One region of the Spongiibacter sp. UBA1325 genome, then DNA from elsewhere that is predicted to be linked to it. Evidence: riboswitches for the same ligand, from Rfam matches in the RefSeq annotation. Region 1 holds a riboswitch; each other region holds the start of a gene.

What was found. Region 1 has a riboswitch for cobalamin ahead of B3K78_RS04115 (cobaltochelatase subunit CobN). Riboswitches for the same ligand answer to the same signal wherever they lie in the genome.
Region 2: it holds a riboswitch for cobalamin, as region 1 does, so the genes downstream of both, B3K78_RS05585 (TonB-dependent receptor) here and B3K78_RS04115 (cobaltochelatase subunit CobN) in region 1, are expected to answer to the same signal.
Region 3: it holds a riboswitch for cobalamin, as region 1 does, so the genes downstream of both, B3K78_RS00520 (TonB-dependent receptor domain-containing protein) here and B3K78_RS04115 (cobaltochelatase subunit CobN) in region 1, are expected to answer to the same signal.

What each region holds. Positions count from the first base shown of each region.
Region 1 is NZ_DBTD01000004.1:273,344-279,414, forward strand. It holds gene B3K78_RS04095 (phytanoyl-CoA dioxygenase family protein) at 1-642, opposite strand, end outside; gene B3K78_RS04100 (helix-turn-helix transcriptional regulator) at 744-1,772, opposite strand; gene B3K78_RS04105 (aromatic ring-hydroxylating oxygenase subunit alpha) at 1,822-2,967, opposite strand; gene B3K78_RS04110 (TetR/AcrR family transcriptional regulator) at 3,099-3,698, shown strand; cobalamin riboswitch at 3,795-4,022, shown strand; gene B3K78_RS04115 (cobaltochelatase subunit CobN) at 4,207-6,071, shown strand, end outside.
Region 2 is NZ_DBTD01000005.1:100,712-106,782, reverse strand. It holds gene B3K78_RS05605 (response regulator transcription factor) at 1-249, opposite strand, end outside; gene B3K78_RS05600 (ATP-binding protein) at 261-1,520, opposite strand; gene B3K78_RS05595 (transporter) at 1,663-2,706, shown strand; gene B3K78_RS05590 (hypothetical protein) at 2,793-3,332, shown strand; cobalamin riboswitch at 3,363-3,518, shown strand; gene B3K78_RS05585 (TonB-dependent receptor) at 3,629-5,734, shown strand; gene B3K78_RS05580 (PepSY domain-containing protein) at 5,746-6,071, shown strand, end outside.
Region 3 is NZ_DBTD01000001.1:100,335-106,405, reverse strand. It holds gene B3K78_RS00525 (TcaA 3rd/4th domain-containing protein) at 180-1,643, shown strand; cobalamin riboswitch at 1,751-1,902, shown strand; gene B3K78_RS00520 (TonB-dependent receptor domain-containing protein) at 1,994-3,868, shown strand; gene cobO (cob(I)yrinic acid a,c-diamide adenosyltransferase) at 3,904-4,506, shown strand; gene B3K78_RS00510 (cobalamin-binding protein) at 4,506-5,384, shown strand; gene B3K78_RS00505 (FecCD family ABC transporter permease) at 5,371-6,071, shown strand, end outside.

The DNA of each region.
Region 1 (6,071 bases):
GCCATGCCACAGCGTTCCGAGAAAAAACACCACTGAGCCTGCGGGCATTTCGCAGTGAATTTGCCGGGACAGTTGCTCGTCGGTGGGGCCACCCTCTCCCCATTGGTGAGACCCCGGAATCACCACGGTGCCGCCATTTTCTGTCGTGAAGTCATCTATCGCCCACACAGTCGCGGCGCCTAGTGCCTGCCGTGGGCGCGGCAGAGCGTAAAAAGCATCGTCGGTGTGTATCGCCTGCTGGCTCTCTCCCGGCAAAATATTGATGACTTGTAACTGCGACAAGAGATAGCCCGGCTGAAAGAGGCTGTCGAGTAGCGCCAGAATAAGTGGATGCTCGACCAACGGGTTACAAACGAAAGTCTTCGCAATAACGGAATACAGTCGCTGGGTCAGCGCTCCCTCAAAGTCATTGCGGCCCGTGCTGTCCAGGAGGGGAGACACCTCTTGTCGAATTTCATGCAGTTGTTCAGCAGACAGGACGTTGGGGATAATAACGTAGCCATCGCGTTGAACTGCGGCCAACTGCTTATCCAGCATGTGTCGATCTACTTTGCTCAATGCATCGGAGGCCGATTTTTTGTACTTACGAGCGGTCTCAGAAGACACATAGCTGTCAAAGTTTTCTTGCTTGGGTGTCGTCATTGCCTTTTCCTCTGAATCGATATTTGTTGGCCCTTAGGTAAGCCTTGGATGCAGTGTAGGCGGCAGTGGCTGAGGGAAGAATGTTTAGGCGTTGCAAGAATTTAGCATTTCGTCGCATTTTGCTGCGCGATCTTTCTATAGTCGGCGGGGCTGATTCCCATCCAGCTTTTGAAAGAGCGGCTGAATGATCCGGTTTCTGTGTAGCCGAGCTGTTCGGCAATTGCTTCGATAGAGGCATCGCTATTTACCAGCTGATACAGCGCTTTGTCGTGGCGCACTTTAGCGAGAATGGCCGAGTAGCTCGTGCCTCTGGCTTTGAGGTGGCGGGCCAGGGTGTGTTTCGACACACCCAGTATCCCCGCTATTGCAATCACGTCTGCGTCATCGTTCCCCAGGCGGTGAGAGATTTCTGCGTACACCCGCCGGGTGAGGTCATCATCGTCAGACCAGTACAGGAAATGCTCCATAAATCGCTTGCTGTAGTCATCCGCATTCAGCGATGGGCGCACCGCAAAGGCCAGCGCCGCCGCTTGAAATTGCAAGCGTGTCGAGGCCGCACCAAAGCTCGGTACGGCGCCATAAAGATAGGCAAACTCGCGGTCGAAGGGCATTGCGTCAAACTGGAAGTGCAGCGAGCGGATGGGCAATTGTTGCCCCGCCAGCCAGCTGGGAATCTTCACCAGTGCCATCATGATGGTTTGTTGAAACATAGGACTGGTCGTACGACCGTTAATGCGCCTGAGCTCGATACAGTGCTGGCTGCGTAACTGCGACAAGTCCAACAGAGTTTGCTCGGCATCGAGAAACAGGCTGTAAAAGCGATTGTAGTTTTCCAGGGCGCTGTACAGGTCTGGACTGTGCACCAGCAGATGGCTCAGGGTATTCAGGCTTCCTCGCGGCACGGGTCGCGGCAGAAAGCCCAGCATTTCGTCATCTAATTGCTCGGCCAGACAGCGGTGCAAGCTGCGATATTCGTTGATGCTGACTTTTTTCTTACTCAGCAGGTCGGATACCAAGCCCTTCAGTGAGGAATTTGCCAGCTCCTGTGGCGGCAGGTGTTCGACCATCTGCGCGATAAACTCGCGGGGAATGGTCGGCATGTGCAAATAGCTACGAGCGCGTGTATTCATATCACCTCGGAAACAGAGGCTGCGTTCTTATCGCAACCCTGTGTTATCGCTATTCTGGCGAGAGTCGATCACTGATTTGCTGGTTGAATACCGCCAGTGCTCCTTCAAACCGGCCGAAGTTTAGCGCTTCGTTTGCGCCTGAACGCAGCCCCTGTTGTATGCTTTCGCCAATTGCAAAATCCTCGCTGAGCGTTTTTACGGTTATCGCATGATTTTTCGCCCAGTGCGCCAGGTCTTTGTCCGTTTCGACGCGGTTTTTCGGCACCAGTGTACACAGCCGCATGCGGGTAGACGACGCGCTGAGTGGCTCAAAGTGCACCCATCCAATATGGTCAGACTGCACCAAGAGCTGGGTGGTTGGGAACAAGGTGTAGACCACCTGAGCATGGTCGCGCAGCTGCCAGTCAGCTTCAGCTTGTGTGCGCAAGTCGGCCATTGAGCGCTTGGCAAGTATGGAGCGCAGGTGCGGCCCGCTGCTTTCGTAGCTCGATAAGTTGTCGAAGAAGTAAGGCGCGATGGTGTTTCGGTGGGCCACGCGGAAGTGATAGGCCTCTATGCCGCCCTCCACCAACAACTTCCAATTCACCTCGCGGGTTTGCTCCTCTACGTGGAGAAGCTGCAGCGACTCGCCGCCAAACCATGAAAAGTCCGGGGCATAGTCCTGCAAAAAGGCGGGGATATCCGGCGCTTCTTCGCCGGCCGGATTTACCCACAGCCAACCACCAAACTCGCTGCAACCAAGTCGTTTTAAGCCGTGTTGGGCGCGGTCCAGATCGGGGAAGCCCAGCTTTTGATGGGGTACACCAATAAGCTCGCCGCGGTTGTCCCAGGTCCAGGCGTGGTAGGGGCAGGTGAAGCGGTGTTTGCAGCCAGATTGTTCATCTACCAATCGCGTGCCCCGGTGGCGGCAAACATTTAAAAAAACATGCACGTGGCCATCGGCATCGCGGGTGATCAGCAGAGGTAAGCCGGCCAGTGTGCGGCGCAGAAAAGCGCCGGGTTCTTTCAGCTCGCTGCTGTGCACCAGAGGCTGGGGTAGTCGCCGGAAAATGGCGGCCTGTTCCCGCTCGAAAATCGACGCCGAATAGTAGTGCTCAACAGGGTTATGGCTAACGCTGTCGTCAAGAAAGGCAGACTTTTCTTCATTGAGTTTCAGCAACTCGTTAATGCGATGAATTTCAGTTGTGTGTTTCACGCTGCGACCCCTTGCGATTTACGCGGCTTACCATGTGGTAAGTGAAACCATACTTACCACATGGTAAGCTGTCAAGCGGCGATAAGTGTGGCAAACAGCCCGTTTGAAAAAAACAGTAGGAGCGCATGGTGATGAGTGAGGCAGCGGATACGCGACAGCAATTTTTGTCGGTGGCAACACGTCTGTTTGCCGAGCGCGGTTTCTATGGCACCAGCATCGCGGCCATTGCCGACGAGTTGCCCTATACCAAGCAGGCCCTGCTTCACCACTTTGGCAGCAAGGAAAAGCTATACGGCGAAGTGCTGAAAGGAATTTCTGACCAGTTAATGGCAGAACTAGAGGCAGCGCGCGATGCCACAAGCGGCGAGGGTAGCAGTGCCTTGGAAGACACGCTGATACGCTTTTACCGCCTGCTGGAAGGGCAGACCCACAAAACGCAGCTGCTAATGCGCGAACTCCTGGACAACAAACACCGCGCAACCTCTGCCAATATCTGGTACCTGCGGCCATTTTTGGAGTCGCTTATCGCGTTGGCCAAGCAGGCCTCGCCTTCCACCTTTTCGTCCGATGCTCAGGCCTTAATTACCGTGTATCAGCTGCTGGGAGCGATGAATTACTTTCTGGTTTCCGAGCCGACATTGAGCCAGATGTTTGGTGAGGAAATGTATCGCGAACTGCGCAGCGGCTACGAGGAGAAACTCAGAGTATTGATCTCGCAAGCCATTGGCTGACCCACACAAATTTCGCGTGATCAAAAATCGCCTGGCGTCTGCTACCCGGTATTTAGTGCCCGCGCCTTTGTCTTGACCGAGTTAATTAAGTCGGTATGATCGCTCCCTGTTCCAGGTGCCCAATTGTTGTTTTACTTGGGTTAAACGGGAAACAGGTGCGCATACTGTGCTGATTCTGGCCATGCATGCTAGCCCTGTGCTGCCCCCGCAACGGTAATCAGAAGTAGTTTGGCACGGCCACTGTCTCACGACGGGAAGGCGTCAAACATTTGGAGAGATCCACTTCTGTAAGCCCGGAGACCGGCCTGAACACAGTGCGTAGTTGCGGTGGGCGACGTAGCAGGGCCAGTTTTCCCTTCTAAATTCCTCCCTTTTCGACAACCGCGTTTTATCAATCACATGCGGGTGGGCATGCGAGCGCAATAGCTGGTTATGCCAGTTGTCGAGACGTCCACTTGCACGCGGTATCACAGCCTTACTTTGGCTGCCGTACAGGAAGGGACTTCGGGTGAATCAGCATTTTAACAAGTGGCACTGGACTAAGGCGTTACTGGTATTCCTCCTCGCACTGACTGCGAGCTTGCTGTGCTCGGCGGCGCAGGCTAGCCTCGTGATCGTCTCCGACCGCTCTTCCTCGGTGCTGGTGGCGGGCGCTCACCGCTATCTTGATAAGAAGCCGCAGGCGGATATAGCGATTCGCACCGTTAGCCAAGTAGAGCGACTGAACGACGCAGATTTACAGCAGCTACTGTTGAGTCACCATTCCTTACTTCTCGCGGGGGTGTTCGGCGAATCCGTCGAACGCCTGCTGGCAATGGCGTATCCGCGCGGTCAACGCCGCTTTGTATTGCACAGTGACAACCGGCTTATGGCGCTGCAGCGCGATGCCAATGGGCAGCTGTTTTCCAGCGCCGTTAGTCAGCAGTTTGTGGGCAGCGAGGGCCTGGCGCTGGATGCTGAGTCACTGGCGGCCAGCCAGCAAAAATTTCCCGATTACAGCGCGTGGTTGCAGGCACGGGCGTATTGGATTCACCGCTCGGCGGTGAATGCCGAGTCGTTGATTGCGCTGCTGAATGATGGGGATGTCGCACCACTGCGAGAACAGGCGCCGCTGCGTTTGGCCTTACACGGTAAACAAGGGGAGCGTTGGCTGACGAGTGACGAGCTGGACCAATCACTGTCTGCCGATAAGCCCATTGTTTGGGTGCTCGACCACAACACCGGCGACCTCAACGGTGAATGGGCGTTGCATCGCGCTATTTGCGCAAACCAGCAGTGGCAGTGCGTCTCGTTATTGGCGGCATGGGGTGAGCCCAGCGTCGACGCTGTAGATACCATCGCAACGCTAATGGCCGGTAAGCGTGCGGCGACGCCCTCGGTCATTATTTCTCTGCAGGACTTTGTGGTTGGCGGCGGTGAAGGTCGCCAAGCGGTTCTCGACGCTCTGAAAGCGCTGAACTTGCCCGTGTTGAAAGGCCTGCGGGTGCTGGACTGGGGCTATAGTGACTGGCAGCTTTCCGCTCAGGGTTTGCCGGCAGATTCAGTGCACTACCGTTTGGCCATGCCCGAACTCCAGGGCATTGGACAGGCGCAAATTCTCTCGCTGGCGTCAGACTCCGGTATCGACCCGGCCACCGGTGCCAGGCTGCGTCGCAGCGAAGTGGTCGACGCTGAGTTGGCCCGGCAACTGCGGCGGGTAGAGCGTTGGTTGGCGCTGCAAAACAAGCGCAACGTCGATAAACGGATCGCCATTGTCTACTACAACCACCCCCCCGGTCGCCACAATATCGGCGCAGATAATCTCAATGTCCCCGACAGTTTGCTGGAAATGCTGCAGGTACTGCAGTCTGCGGGCTATCACACCGGAAAGCTCCCAGAGAGTACCGAGGCCTTGCTGAGTTTGCTGCAGGAAAGGGGGGTGAATTTACCCGAAGATCGCCAGGCATTGGCGGAGATGTCTGGTAAGGTCGCCAGCCTGAGTGCAAACGATTATCGGAAGTGGTTTGCCACGCTGCCCAAGGTTGTGCAGCAAGAAATGGTGGCTGGCCCGCTGGGTGAATTACACCAGCGCATGGTGAGTCAGCTTGAGAGGCTCAGCGCACTTCAGGATTTTCGCCTGCGCCATAAACGTTTAACGCTACTCACCGAGAGTATGCACAATACCGTCACGAATCTTCACCACGCCCTCGATGGTGTGCGTCAAAAAAGCCGCAATCGGGCGCTGGATTTATTGGAGCAGCTAGAGCGCGAATACCAGACGCAAATTGATGCCGTGGCCAGTGGTGGCCAAGCGTCATGGCGGGCCGCCGAGGCGCGGGTGGCAGCGCTGGTTGCGCTGGGCATTGAAGGCATTCGCGGCTGGGGCGATGCCCC
Region 2 (6,071 bases), on a different contig from region 1:
GCCGGTCAGCATCAGCATGCGTATGTCGGGGAAGCGGTTGCGCAAATAGGGAATAATGTTCAGGCCCGACTCCTGGTCAATTTTCAGGTCCACCACCGCATAATTCGGAACGTACTGCTGACAGCATTCGCGGGCCTCATCGAGATTATTCGCCAGCTTTACCTCATAGCCCTTGCGCGTTAGCGAACGTTGCAAGGCGGTGCAAAAGGCGTCGTCATCATCAATGACTAAAAAGCGTTTAGCGGTCATGGCGTATCCCCTCAATAGCTTCGCTGAGTAATCGCGGCCAGCGGCAGGCTTAGCTCCAGGCGACTGCCGCCTTCCGGGCGGCGCTGCCACTGTAGCTGGCCGCCGTAGCGTTCGGCCGTGGCGTGGCTGAGCAATAGGCCCAGCCCGAGGCCCTTTCCTTTGGTGCTGACATAGGCGCGGTGAATACGCCCCTCCGCGCCGGGCAGGCCCGGACCGCGGTCACAAATCGTTATGTATAAATGAATGTCGTCGCGATGAACCGCCAGCGCAACATCGTCGGGGCTGGCGTCGGCGGCATTGTTTAGCAGGTTGAGAATGCTCTGCGAGACGGTGCCGTCTAAGTTGATGGACAGGCTCTTGCAGTCGTCGGCAATGGACACGGCGACAGCGCAAGCGGGGCGCATAAGCTGCCAGCGGTCGATAACACCGTCGATATAGCTAACCACTGCTGTGGCTTCTGCTTGCTGGGTACTCAGGTCGCGAGCGGTGCTCACCAATTTATCGAGAATCTGTTTGCAGTGGTCGACTTGCTCGCTAAGTGCCTCCACATCGTCGGCATAGTTGTCGTCTATTTCGTCCAGCAAATCCTCGCTAATTACCTTAATTGTGGCTAGCGGCGTGCCGAGTTCGTGCGCTGTACCGGCCGCAAGTGTGGCGACGGCGAGCAGTTGTTCGTCTTGTAGCTGGCGTTCACGCACCTGGGCGAGCTCGTTTTCTTTTTGGCGTAGGCTGGACGCCATGGCGGATACGAAGTAGCTAATAAGCAGGGCGCTGACCACGAAGTTCATCCACATGCCGACCATATGCATATTGATGGCCGGGGCGTTGTGCATATGCTGAGCGTGGGGCGAAAGGGGCGCCAGCGGGATGAAGTAAAACAGCAGTAGCCCATATGCCAGTAGCGATACGATGACCAGACCCCAGGTGTAGCGCAGCGGTAGTGTTGTCGCCGAGATGCACAAGGGCACTAACAGGTAAGAGATAAAGGGGTTGCTACTGCCACCGGAGAGGTACAGAACAGCGGTAAAGCCGGCGACATCAATGCACAGTTGAACGAAAAATTCTAAGTCGGTAACGGGCCAGCGCTGATAGCTGCGCCACCAGCAAAAGGCGGCAAAAATAGCGATGACGCCAAGCAGCAGCTCGAGTGTTACGTAGGGCAGGAGCCAGCCAAGCTGGTATTTGGCGAACTGCAAGGCACCGAATTGCCCGGCGATAACAACGCTACGAATCGCGCAGAGTCGGCGCATATTGGCGATGTCTGAGTTCACAGGCCGCTCCAGATAAAGAGGCGAGTATAGCGCTTGTCGCCATGTAGGCGAATGGCTGCGACATTTTGTCGCAGAGAGGGTGGCGGCGATTTTGCTACCATGTAGCCCACTTTAGGCTTAGTCATAACAACAGGCAATTTCTATGTCCCGCTCTACTCTTTGCACGGCGCTGCTGTCGGCTGCGGTTTTAAGCTCAACCCCTGTATTTGCGCACGACGACATTGTGCAGGTGGCGTCGATGGGCGCGGCCGCCCACGGCCCCATTGGGGTAATGGGTGACCACACTCACAAGGCGGGTGAGTGGATGTTCTCCTACCGCTATATGGCGATGGAGATGGAAGGCAATCTCGACGGTGGTGACTCGCTCTCTGCCCGAGAGATTACCGGCACGATGATGAACCCCGGCCCCTATATGGTTGCGCCGCTAAGCATGGATATGGAAATGCATATGTTTGGTGCCATGTATGCACCCAGCGATGACGTTACGCTGATGTTTATGCTGCCCTACCTGAGTAACGAAATGGATCACCAAACGCGCATGGGTGGCCGCTTTACGACAGAGAGCAGTGGTTGGGGCGACGTGAAGGCCTCGGCGCTGGTCACACTGTATACCTCTGCCGATAATGCCCATCGAGTGCACGCCAACCTCGGCCTAAGCTTGCCAACTGGTAGCATTGACGAGCGCGATGACACGCCAGCAATGAAAAATGCCAAGTTGCCCTACCGCATGCAACTGGGTAGTGGCAGCGTCGACCTCCTGCCGGGTGTGACCTACAGCGGTCAGGACGCGTCACTAAGCTGGGGCGCCCAGCTGGCGTTGACCATTCGCAGTGACTACAACGACAACGACTACCGTCTTGGCAATCGCGCCCAAGTAAGTGCGTGGTTGGCGCACAGCTTCTCTCCGGCGTTGAGCGCTTCGCTGCGCGTAACTCACAGCGCCTGGGGAAATATCGACGGTGCGCGAGACGATCTGAATCCGATGATGGTGCCAACGGCGGACCCCGATGCGCAGGGCGGCGAGCGCAGCGAGCTCTCATTGGGCCTCAATTACCTGTTCCTGAAAGGGGCCGCGAAGGGGCACCGGCTGGCGCTGGAATATGGCGAGCCGGTTTACCAGCACTTGGACGGCCCGCAAATGGAACTGGACTCGACGCTAACCGCAGGCTGGCAATACGCATTTTAATGCGCCTGTCATAGAGCTGCGTCAAACTCCTACATCAATGGCATGCTATTCTGGCATGCCATTTTTGGTTGTAAGGGAGTGCAGTAATGTCCAGAAAGCTAGTTATCAATATCCACCTGTATTTAGCCGCGTTCTTTGCGCCGATGGTGGTGATCATGGCGCTCTCAGGTGGGCTCTACCTGTTGGGTGTAAAGGGCAGTGTCGAAAAAGAGACCGTGGCCGTTGTGCCGGTAAAGATCGATACCCAAAGCCCCGACCTGGAGCAGCAGGTGCGCGACTTACTCCAAGAGCAGGGCCTTAACAGCAACTTCCAATATTTGAAGCACCGCGGCGAAAACCTGGATACTCGTCCGACCAACCGTCAGTTCTACCAGTTGTTGCAACGCGACGATGGCCTGCATATTGTCGCTGCCAAGCCCGATTTGATTGCCGCTTTAATCGAGCTGCACAAGGGGCACGGCCCCACGTTGTATAAGCAGTTTGAAATTGCGTTCTCGATGGCGCTGGTCGTGATTATGCTCAGTGGTTTGTATTTGGGCCTTGCCTCAAAAGGGCTGAAAACACGCACCATACAGCTGAGCTTGTCCGGCACAGCGCTATTTCTGATTCTTGCCTTATTGGCCTGACAAACTTGTGCAGCGGGCGAGCTGTGGTATGCTCCCCCGCGTTCTGAAGGTGCCTGTCGACACGAGCAATCGGTCTGGCAGGTTAAACGGGAAGTTTGGTAAACCGCCAAGGTGAATCCAACGCTGCCCCCGCAACGGTGATCATTTCGATGAGAGCCCGATACCGGCCTTTAGACGTTAACAGCAATGAAGCGGAGGGCTTCATGCGTTGGACTTCTTCTGGCCCTTGCGGCTCGCTGTCGAATTCCCTCGTCCCCTCCCTCATGCGTTTTTTAACTTACGTTTGAGGTTTCACAATGAACAATACGCGATGTTTGCTGCTGTGCAGCGGGCTGGTGTGGTGCGCGCCAAATTTTGCGGAGCATCTTCAACTTGAAGAAATGGCGGTGACCGCCGAAGCCGACACGTCGGTGGGCTTATCGTTGTATGAGCAACACCAGGCCGGGTCCCGGCTGGGCTTAACCGTGATGGAAATTCCCGCCAGTGTGGCGGTCATCACCGGAGAAGACATTGCTGAAAAGGGCGACTTCTCGGGCTTGTCTGCGCTAACGCGGGCGGCGGGCTTCGCCGCCAATGCCTCACCGGGAAATGGCGGCAGTGCCACGTCCGTTCGCGGGTTTGCCGGGCACAGTTCGGTGGTTAGCACCTATGATGGCAAGCGCTTGTATGTGGGCAGTGGCACGGTCAGCTTCCCTGCCGACACCTGGACAATGGCGCGCATTGAGGTGCTGCGTGGCCCTGGTTCGGTGATTAATGGTGTGGGCGCCATTGGCGCCACGGTGAATTACGTGCCGAAAAAGCCGTCCTTCGAGAAGGCGCCGAATGAGCTTGATATCAGTGCAGGCAGTTTTGGTTTACGACGTTTTGCGCTGGGCCTGGGGGATGCGGTATCCGACCAGCTCGCCTATCGCATTGATGCGGTGGATCACCGCAGCGATGGTTACGTGGACCGCGCCGATGAACATCGGCAGGCGCTGGCAGTTGGTGTCTTGTTTCAGCAGACGGCGCAGTTGTCGTGGCAGCTTGCCGTCGATATTGCCGACACTGATGCCGCGCCCTACTGGGGAACACCACTGGTCGATGGTCGGGTGCATCCGTCGACACGTCGCAATAATTACAATGTTAGTGATGCCATCGTGTCTTACCAGGATTTGTGGCCGCGGCTCTCTGTCACTTGGCAGATCAGCGAGGCGGCGGTACTGCGCAGTGAACTCTACTACATGCGTGCCGATCGCCACTGGCGCAATGTTGAGAGTTACGCCTACAACTCGGCCTCTGGTGAGGTGGATCGGAGTTTCTATCTGGAAATACTGCACGACCAGGAGCAGTTGGGCTATCGCGCGGATGTCACCTTAGCGCAACCCTTACTGGGGCGTGACAACCGATTCAACATCGGTTTGGAAGTGAACGATATCGACTTCAGCCACCGCAACAACTCCCCTTACCAAGGCAGCAGTAGCGTCGACCTGGAGCAGCCTGCGCCGGGCCGTTGGCGCGACGGTGTGCAGAGTGCCACCAGCGATGACTTCAGCAGTGAGACACAGCAAGTCGCCTTGTTTCTCGACGATCATCTGCAAATCACGCCACAGTGGAGTGCCGTGTTGGGCTTGCGCTACGACCGACTTGAGATCGAGCGCAACGACGTTGCGCGCAGCAACGGCCAGAGCGCGTCGCGCAGTACCTCGTCGCCCAGTGGTGGCAGTTGGCGTGTTGGTGTGGTTTACCAGCCGTCAGAGGAAACCTCTGTCTATGCGCAATACAGCCGTGCACTCGACCCCATTGGATCGGTACTGACATCGGTGAACGATGACGTAGAGCTGGCCAAGGGTGAGCAAGTAGAGCTCGGCGTAAAACAGCAGTACTGGCAGGGGCGTTTGCAAACCAGTTTAGCGGTATACGATATCGTCAAACGCGACCTGTTGAGCGCTGACCCCGGCGGTGTGCAGCGGCAAATTGGTGAGCAATCTTCCCGAGGTATCGAGTGGGAGGTGTATACACAGGTAAGCGAGTCGGTCAGCCTGGATTTTAATCTGGCATTGGCGCGGGCGCGTTACGAGGAGTTCGTGAAAGGTGGCGATGATCTCTCCGGGAACACCCCGCGCAATGTCGCCGAGAAAACCGCCAACCTGTGGCTGCGTTGGCAGTGGCACCCTCACTGGCAGCTCGGTGCGGGCCTGCGCTATGTGGGTAAGCGCTATGCCAACGACAGTAATACCTCGGTATTGCCGTCCTACCGCGTTGTCGACGCGGCCCTTCACTGGCAGGTTAGTGATGCCCTGCAAATAAGTTTGCGCGGTAAAAACCTGTCGGACACCCGCGACTATGTGTTGGCACCCTATGGTGATCAATGGATCCTGGCAGATGGGCGCGCTGCCGACCTCAGTGTGAATTATCGCTTCTGAGGCGCGGCGCGATGAAACTAAAGCGGTATTTATATCTGGGGCATCGCTGGCTGGGTGTGGCTATGTGCGTACTGTTTGCCATGTGGTTTATCAGCGGCATTGTGCTGATGTATGTGCCCTATCCTGGCTTGAGCGAGGAGGAGCGACTGGCGGGCTTGCCGCCGCTGCGGGCCTCTGCCGTTGCCGTTTCCCCGCGGCAGTTGTTGAGCGAGGCGGGCGTTACTCAGCTCAGCCTGCGCGCCATTGGCGATCGCGCTGCCTATGTTGTTGGTTTCAGCGATGGCCGAACAGAGCGGTATTACGCTGATACGGCCGAGCCCGTCGCCGCAATTTCTGC
Region 3 (6,071 bases), on a different contig from region 1:
CGACAACCACCTGCTAACACGCCGCATGAGGAGCAAAAAGGCGACCGCCGCAGCCCATTTAATCTGCTTTTATTCAGCAGCTTGCAAGTCAGAAGCGCTTTATTTTCGCTACAATTGGTCGCCAGGCACGCCACAATGCCTGCGGCGATCTTACTCGTATTTTTCAGGATTCATGGCAAATGACTCGTTATCGACAGGGACTTTCTGTTTTCACTCTATGCCTGCTGGCTATCCTTTCCTCAGGCTGTGCAACAAAGTACTACAAGTACTACCCCGATGAACTTGTCCATCAAACAAAGATTATTGTTGAGCACATGGACGTACAGGCGGAAAAATTTGAAATTTCAACGCGCACCGAAACACCCCAGCAAATTGTCCTGGCGTACACCATAGATCGCGAGGCGAATCTCACCGAGTCGCACATCAAGAGCATTGACTACATTCAATCCTGGGCGGCGTTTTCTGACGGCGACTACAAACATCGCGTCGCCGGCGCAAAAAAGAAGAAGCGCCTTTACCTGGAGCAAAGCCAGGCACTGACCGAGTTATTGTCACCGCTGCATAGCGCCGAAACCTCAACCACTCGCAACCGGCGTATCAGTGGCAAACCCAGCCTCATATGGGAGACGACAAAGCGCCTCGAGAGCGGAGGTAAAGTATCCGTCCCGGAACAAGGTGATGCCATACTGTGCAGCCTAGACATGTCGGCTTTGCACAGCTGCATAACATACCGTAACGGCGAAAGACTAAATCGCTATCAGAGTCATTTCTTAAAAAGGCTAGCACCCGGCGGCGAGCTCAATGAGCGCAATATCACAGATACGGTCGTAAATATCGTCAAGCAAGATGCGCTGTTTAAGCGGGTGCTCAAAAACCAGCGCAGCGTGAAGGCTCAGGTTCAACCCCGGGCTGGTAATGTACCTGACGGTATGACAATTACGGTAGATGACGGCGTAATAGAGGTGGCGACAGCCAACAAGCACCTCGGCTTTTCGAAGGCGCATTTTTTCAGTCAGCTGCCAAAGAAATACCACCACCTGATTGATGCTTGGCTCAAGGAAATTACTGTCCCGCTTAGCTTTTCCACTAATCACAGCACCGCCAGTTACCCCTTGCGCTATTTTGATGGCACGGAGCTCCACCAAGAGATCAGTCGGCTTGAAAAGCTTGGCAGCGGCTATATTCGCCTTACCGCAAACATGGACAATGTCGACGTATACATCGATGGCAAGCCCAGCGGAAAGATAAGTAAAGCCACGCCCTACGTAGGCAAGCTCACCGAGGGTCGGCACACCATACAAGTTCGGAAGGACTTCTTCGGTGCCAAGACGATTAGCGTCCAAATAGAAGCCGACGACGCCTTTGCCTATGATTTCGACATGCAACCCTCGGGCAATATGTCGGAACAATTAGGCGCAGGAAAAGTGGTGCAATCGACTGGTGTGCTCGTAATCGTGACGACCCGCAACGATATTCAGCTGGAAATAAACGGCATCTCTCGCACGCCGCCAACCAAATTACCCAATATGCCCTCTGGAAAACACAAGATGAAAGTCATCACGCCTGAGCGGGAATTTATTATCGATATACTGGTAAAGGAAAATGCTAAGTCACTGATCGACCTAGACAAGTACCTCCATTAATACCAACGGAAGCAGGGCTGGCAAACCAGCCCGCCAGCTTGCGAACCTGGCGCCCGCAGTCGAGCGTTGGCGCTGAATATTTGACAACGCCTTCGCGCCCGAATAGAGTTGCGCCGCCTGTGTTAGGTGCCCAAAGACATTAGTTTGAGGGTTAAACGGGAAGTTCGGTGAGTCGACCACTCGACAAGACCGACGCTGCCCCCGCAACGGTAATCACCTTTGGTGAGAGCCCGGAACCGGCCTAATCAGTTATCACCCGATGTAGCGGAGGGCTTCATCAGCGGTCATATACTTGTATATCACCACTATCCCTCCCTCATTGCTTCCTATTTTTAGCTTTGAGGTAAGTCATGAAAAACCGTCCACTTGCTGTGAACACTGCTCTGCTTGCAGCCTTATCCAGCCCGCTGATTACCAGCGCCGGCGAAATAGAAACCACCGTCGTTACCGCCACGCGCACTGAGCAAAGCATTGCCGAAGTACTGGCGCCAGTCACGGTATTCGAGCGCGCCGATATCGAGCGTATCGCACCGCTCGACCTGCAAGAATTGCTGTCTCGCGCCGCTGGCATCAGCTTCGTGCGCAACGGTGGCCGCGGCGCCGCCACCAGCTTGTTTGTTCGCGGCAACCAAAGTAATCATACGCTGCTGTTGGTTGACGGCGTGCGGGTAGGCTCAGCAACACTGGGCAGTCCCTCGCTCACTAACTTGCCCCCGGAGCTGATCGAGCGCGTAGAAATTGTTCGCGGGCCTCGCTCAGCCTTGTATGGTTCCGAGGCGATTGGCGGTGTCATTAACATCATCACCAAGAAGTACCACGACACCGATGGTGTGAAACCCTTTGTACAACTTAGCGCGGGCACCGAGGGTACTGTTAAAACGGTTGCTGCCGTAAACGGCGGAAACGCCGACACTCAGTTCAGCCTAAGCGGCTTGTACGAGGAGACCGACGGCGTCGACAACACCACAAGCAAGGCACTGCGCCACGGCGATGACGACGGTTTTGAGCAGCAGGCTATCAATTTCAGCGTGTCACATCGCTTTAACGCACGCGCCAAAGTTCACGCGCTGTACCAGCACAGCGATAGCGAGAGCGAATACGACACCAACTGCTACGCACCGTTTCCCAATAACTTTGCCTGCGAGCCCTACACAGACAGCACGGTTACCGTCGCGGGTTTGCGCGGTGAATTTCAGCTAAGCGACAACTGGGCACTGAAGCTTACCGCGGGCCAATCTACCGATGAAAGCCAAACGCGCTATCGCTATCGCGACCCCGCGTTGGTTGCCGCGAATCTTCGCGGCGATGTATTCGAAACCACTCGCAAGCAATTCACTGCCCAGAATGACTGGCAGCTCGGTAAACACCACGTACTCACCCTGGGTGGCGAGCATATTAATGACGAGGTCGACAGCACGCTGAGCTACGGCAAAGACGAACGCGAGAACAATGCAGGCTTTGCGCAATGGCAAGCCGACTATGGCCGCATCGACTACGCACTGGGATGGCGTCACGACAGTAATGAACAATTTGGCTCCAGCGACACCCGCAACGCCGCCGCCGGATTGGACTTACCCATGGGCATGAAATTGATCGCCTCCTACGGTGAGGGCTTCAACGCCCCCACTTTTAACGACCTCTACTACCCCGGCTACGGCAACCCCAACCTCGAGCCTGAAAGCTCAAAAAACCGGGAGCTGGAGTTGCGCGGTAAACACGCCTGGGGACAGTGGAGCGTTAACTATTTCATCAATGACGTGGATAAGCTCATTCAATACAACCCAGCCACCTTCGGGCCGGACCAAATTGAATCAGCGCGCATCGAGGGCCTGGAGCTAAGCTTAGCAACCGTAGTAAGACAGTGGCATATCGAAGCCAATGCAACGCTCTTGGATACTGAAGATAAAAATTCAGGCAAGGAGTTGCGCCGCCGCGCCGATAGCCAGGTGAACATCGATGTTGACCGCCAATGGCAGCAATGGGGAGTCAATGCCAGTGTTCGCTTGACCAGTGACCGCTACGAAAACACCAGCAATACCGACGAATTGCCGGGCTACGGCCTGGTCGATGCCGGTGTTTCCTACCAGATCAATGACAGCCTCAAGTTGCAACTGCTGGTAAAGAACCTGTTTGACAAAGACTACGTTAGCGCCAGACACTTCAGCCTCGGCAACTATGAGTCAATTGGGCGTGAAGCCCTGCTAAGCGTGACCTACGCCCCCTAAGGCGAACGCGTAGACTGCGATGGAGCTCCGTCACAATGAATGAAGAAGAGAAGCGCCACCAACAGCGCATGCAGAGGAAGAAGGCACTGATCGACGCCAAGGTCGCGAAAGCGACCGAAGAGCGCGGCGTGCTTATCGTCTTAAGCGGGCCGGGCAAGGGGAAATCCAGCTCGGGCTTTGGCACGGTGATTCGCTGTATTGGTCACGGCTACAAGGCCGCGGTGGTGCAGTTCATCAAGGGGACCTGGGATTGTGGTGAGAGAAATTTCTTGCAACAGCGCTGTCCCGAGGTGCCTTTCATTGTGATGGGCTCCGGTTTTACCTGGGAAACACAAAGCCGGGAACGCGATCGCGAAGCCGCTCAGCAAGCCTGGCAGCAAACGAAAACACTGTTGAACGATGCCTCATTACACTTAGTGCTGCTCGACGAACTGACCTACATACTGAAGTACGGATACATCGACGCCGAAGAAGTCTACGAAGCGCTGCGCAACCGCCCTCGGGAGCAGAGCGTGATTATTACTGGCCGTGGTGCGCCGCCAGCCCTCAAAGAACTGGCCGACACCGTATCGATGATCGATGATAAAAAACACGCCTTTCGCGCGGGCATTAAGGCGAGAAAAGGCGTGGAGTATTGATGCGCCGCCTGCTTGTCGTACTCAGCCTACTGCTCGCGCACATAGCCAACGCCGGCAGTGAGCGCTGCGTTGACGATGACCGCAACGTAAAGGTTTGCCTGGATGCTCCGGCTGCGCGCATTATAGCCCTGTCACCCGGTGCGACGGAGCTGCTCTATGCCGCAGGCGCGGGCGATAAATTAATCGCTGCCGTCAGCTTTAGTGACTACCCTGATGAAGCGAAAGCCCTGCCGAGAGTGGGCAGCTACAACCGTTTTGATCTTGAGGCGATTCTCAGCTTAACACCAGATCTACTAATCGGCTGGCACAGTGGCAACCCGACAGAGCAACTGGCGCAACTCGAAGCACTGGGGCTTAAGGTGTATTACAGCGAGCTGCGCGGCTTTGACGATGTTAGTCGCACCCTGCGCCGTTTTGGCGAGCTGGCCGGCAGCGAGCCCGCAGCAAATGCCGCCGCCGAGCATTTTGACCAAGGCATATCCGCCTTACGCAAGCAGTACCAGAACGCTGAGAGCGTTCGCGTTTTTCAGCAAATTTGGGTTAACCCCTTAATGACGGTTAACGACCAACACCTAATTAGCGAAGCGACACGCCTGTGCGGCGGCATAAACGTCTTTGGCAACCTGCCGCGCTTGGCTGCTCGCATCGACCACGAGGCCGTGTTAGCCGCCAACCCCGAAGCCATTATCGCCGGCGGCATGGGAGAAGAAAATCGCAGCTGGCTGGACGACTGGCGCCCCTACTCAGGCCTGCTGGCCGTGCAGAGAGATAATCTGTTCTTTATTCCACCCTCTACTCTGCAACGGCCAACACCAAGACTCCTCAGCGGCACCCGAATGCTGTGCCAGCACCTGGACACCGCACGTGGCCGCCGCTAGCTATCACACCCCGCGCCTGCTACCCGCACTCGCCCTACTCAGCCTCGGCGCGCTGTTGGCCGTTGCGCTTAGTGTAAGCACTGGGAGTGTCGCCATTAGCACCGCGGAGCTGTGGGCGGTACTGCAAGGAGAGGGAGAACCCCTACACCACACCCTGATATTCGACCTGCGATTACCGCGCAGCCTTGCCGCGTTTGCCACCGGCGGGCTACTGGCCGTGGCGGGCGCACTTATGCAAGTGCTGCTGCGCAACCCGCTGGCGGACCCCTATGTGCTCGGCCTTTCCGGAGGCGCGGCGGTGGGCGCCCTTAGCGCCATGCTGCTTGGTCTGGGCAGTGCGGCGGTTTCAGGCTCGGCATTCATCGGCGCCATTGTATCGGCGATCACGGTATTCGGCTTAGCCCACGGCACCGGCAGCTGGACACCCACACGCTTACTGCTTACCGGTGTGGTTATTGCGGCGGGATGGGGAGCCGTGGTCACCTTTATGCTTGCCATTGCCCCCACCGAAAGCCTGCCCGGCATGCTGTTCTGGCTGATGGGGGATCTCGCCTATGCTCGCAGCCCGTGGCCAGCACTGACGACTCTACTCGCTCTGTCTCTGCTTCTGCTGCCACTCGGGCGCAGCCTCAATGCAATGGCCCGCGGCCCGCTGCAAGCAGCGGCGCTGGGCGTTGCCGTTAAGCC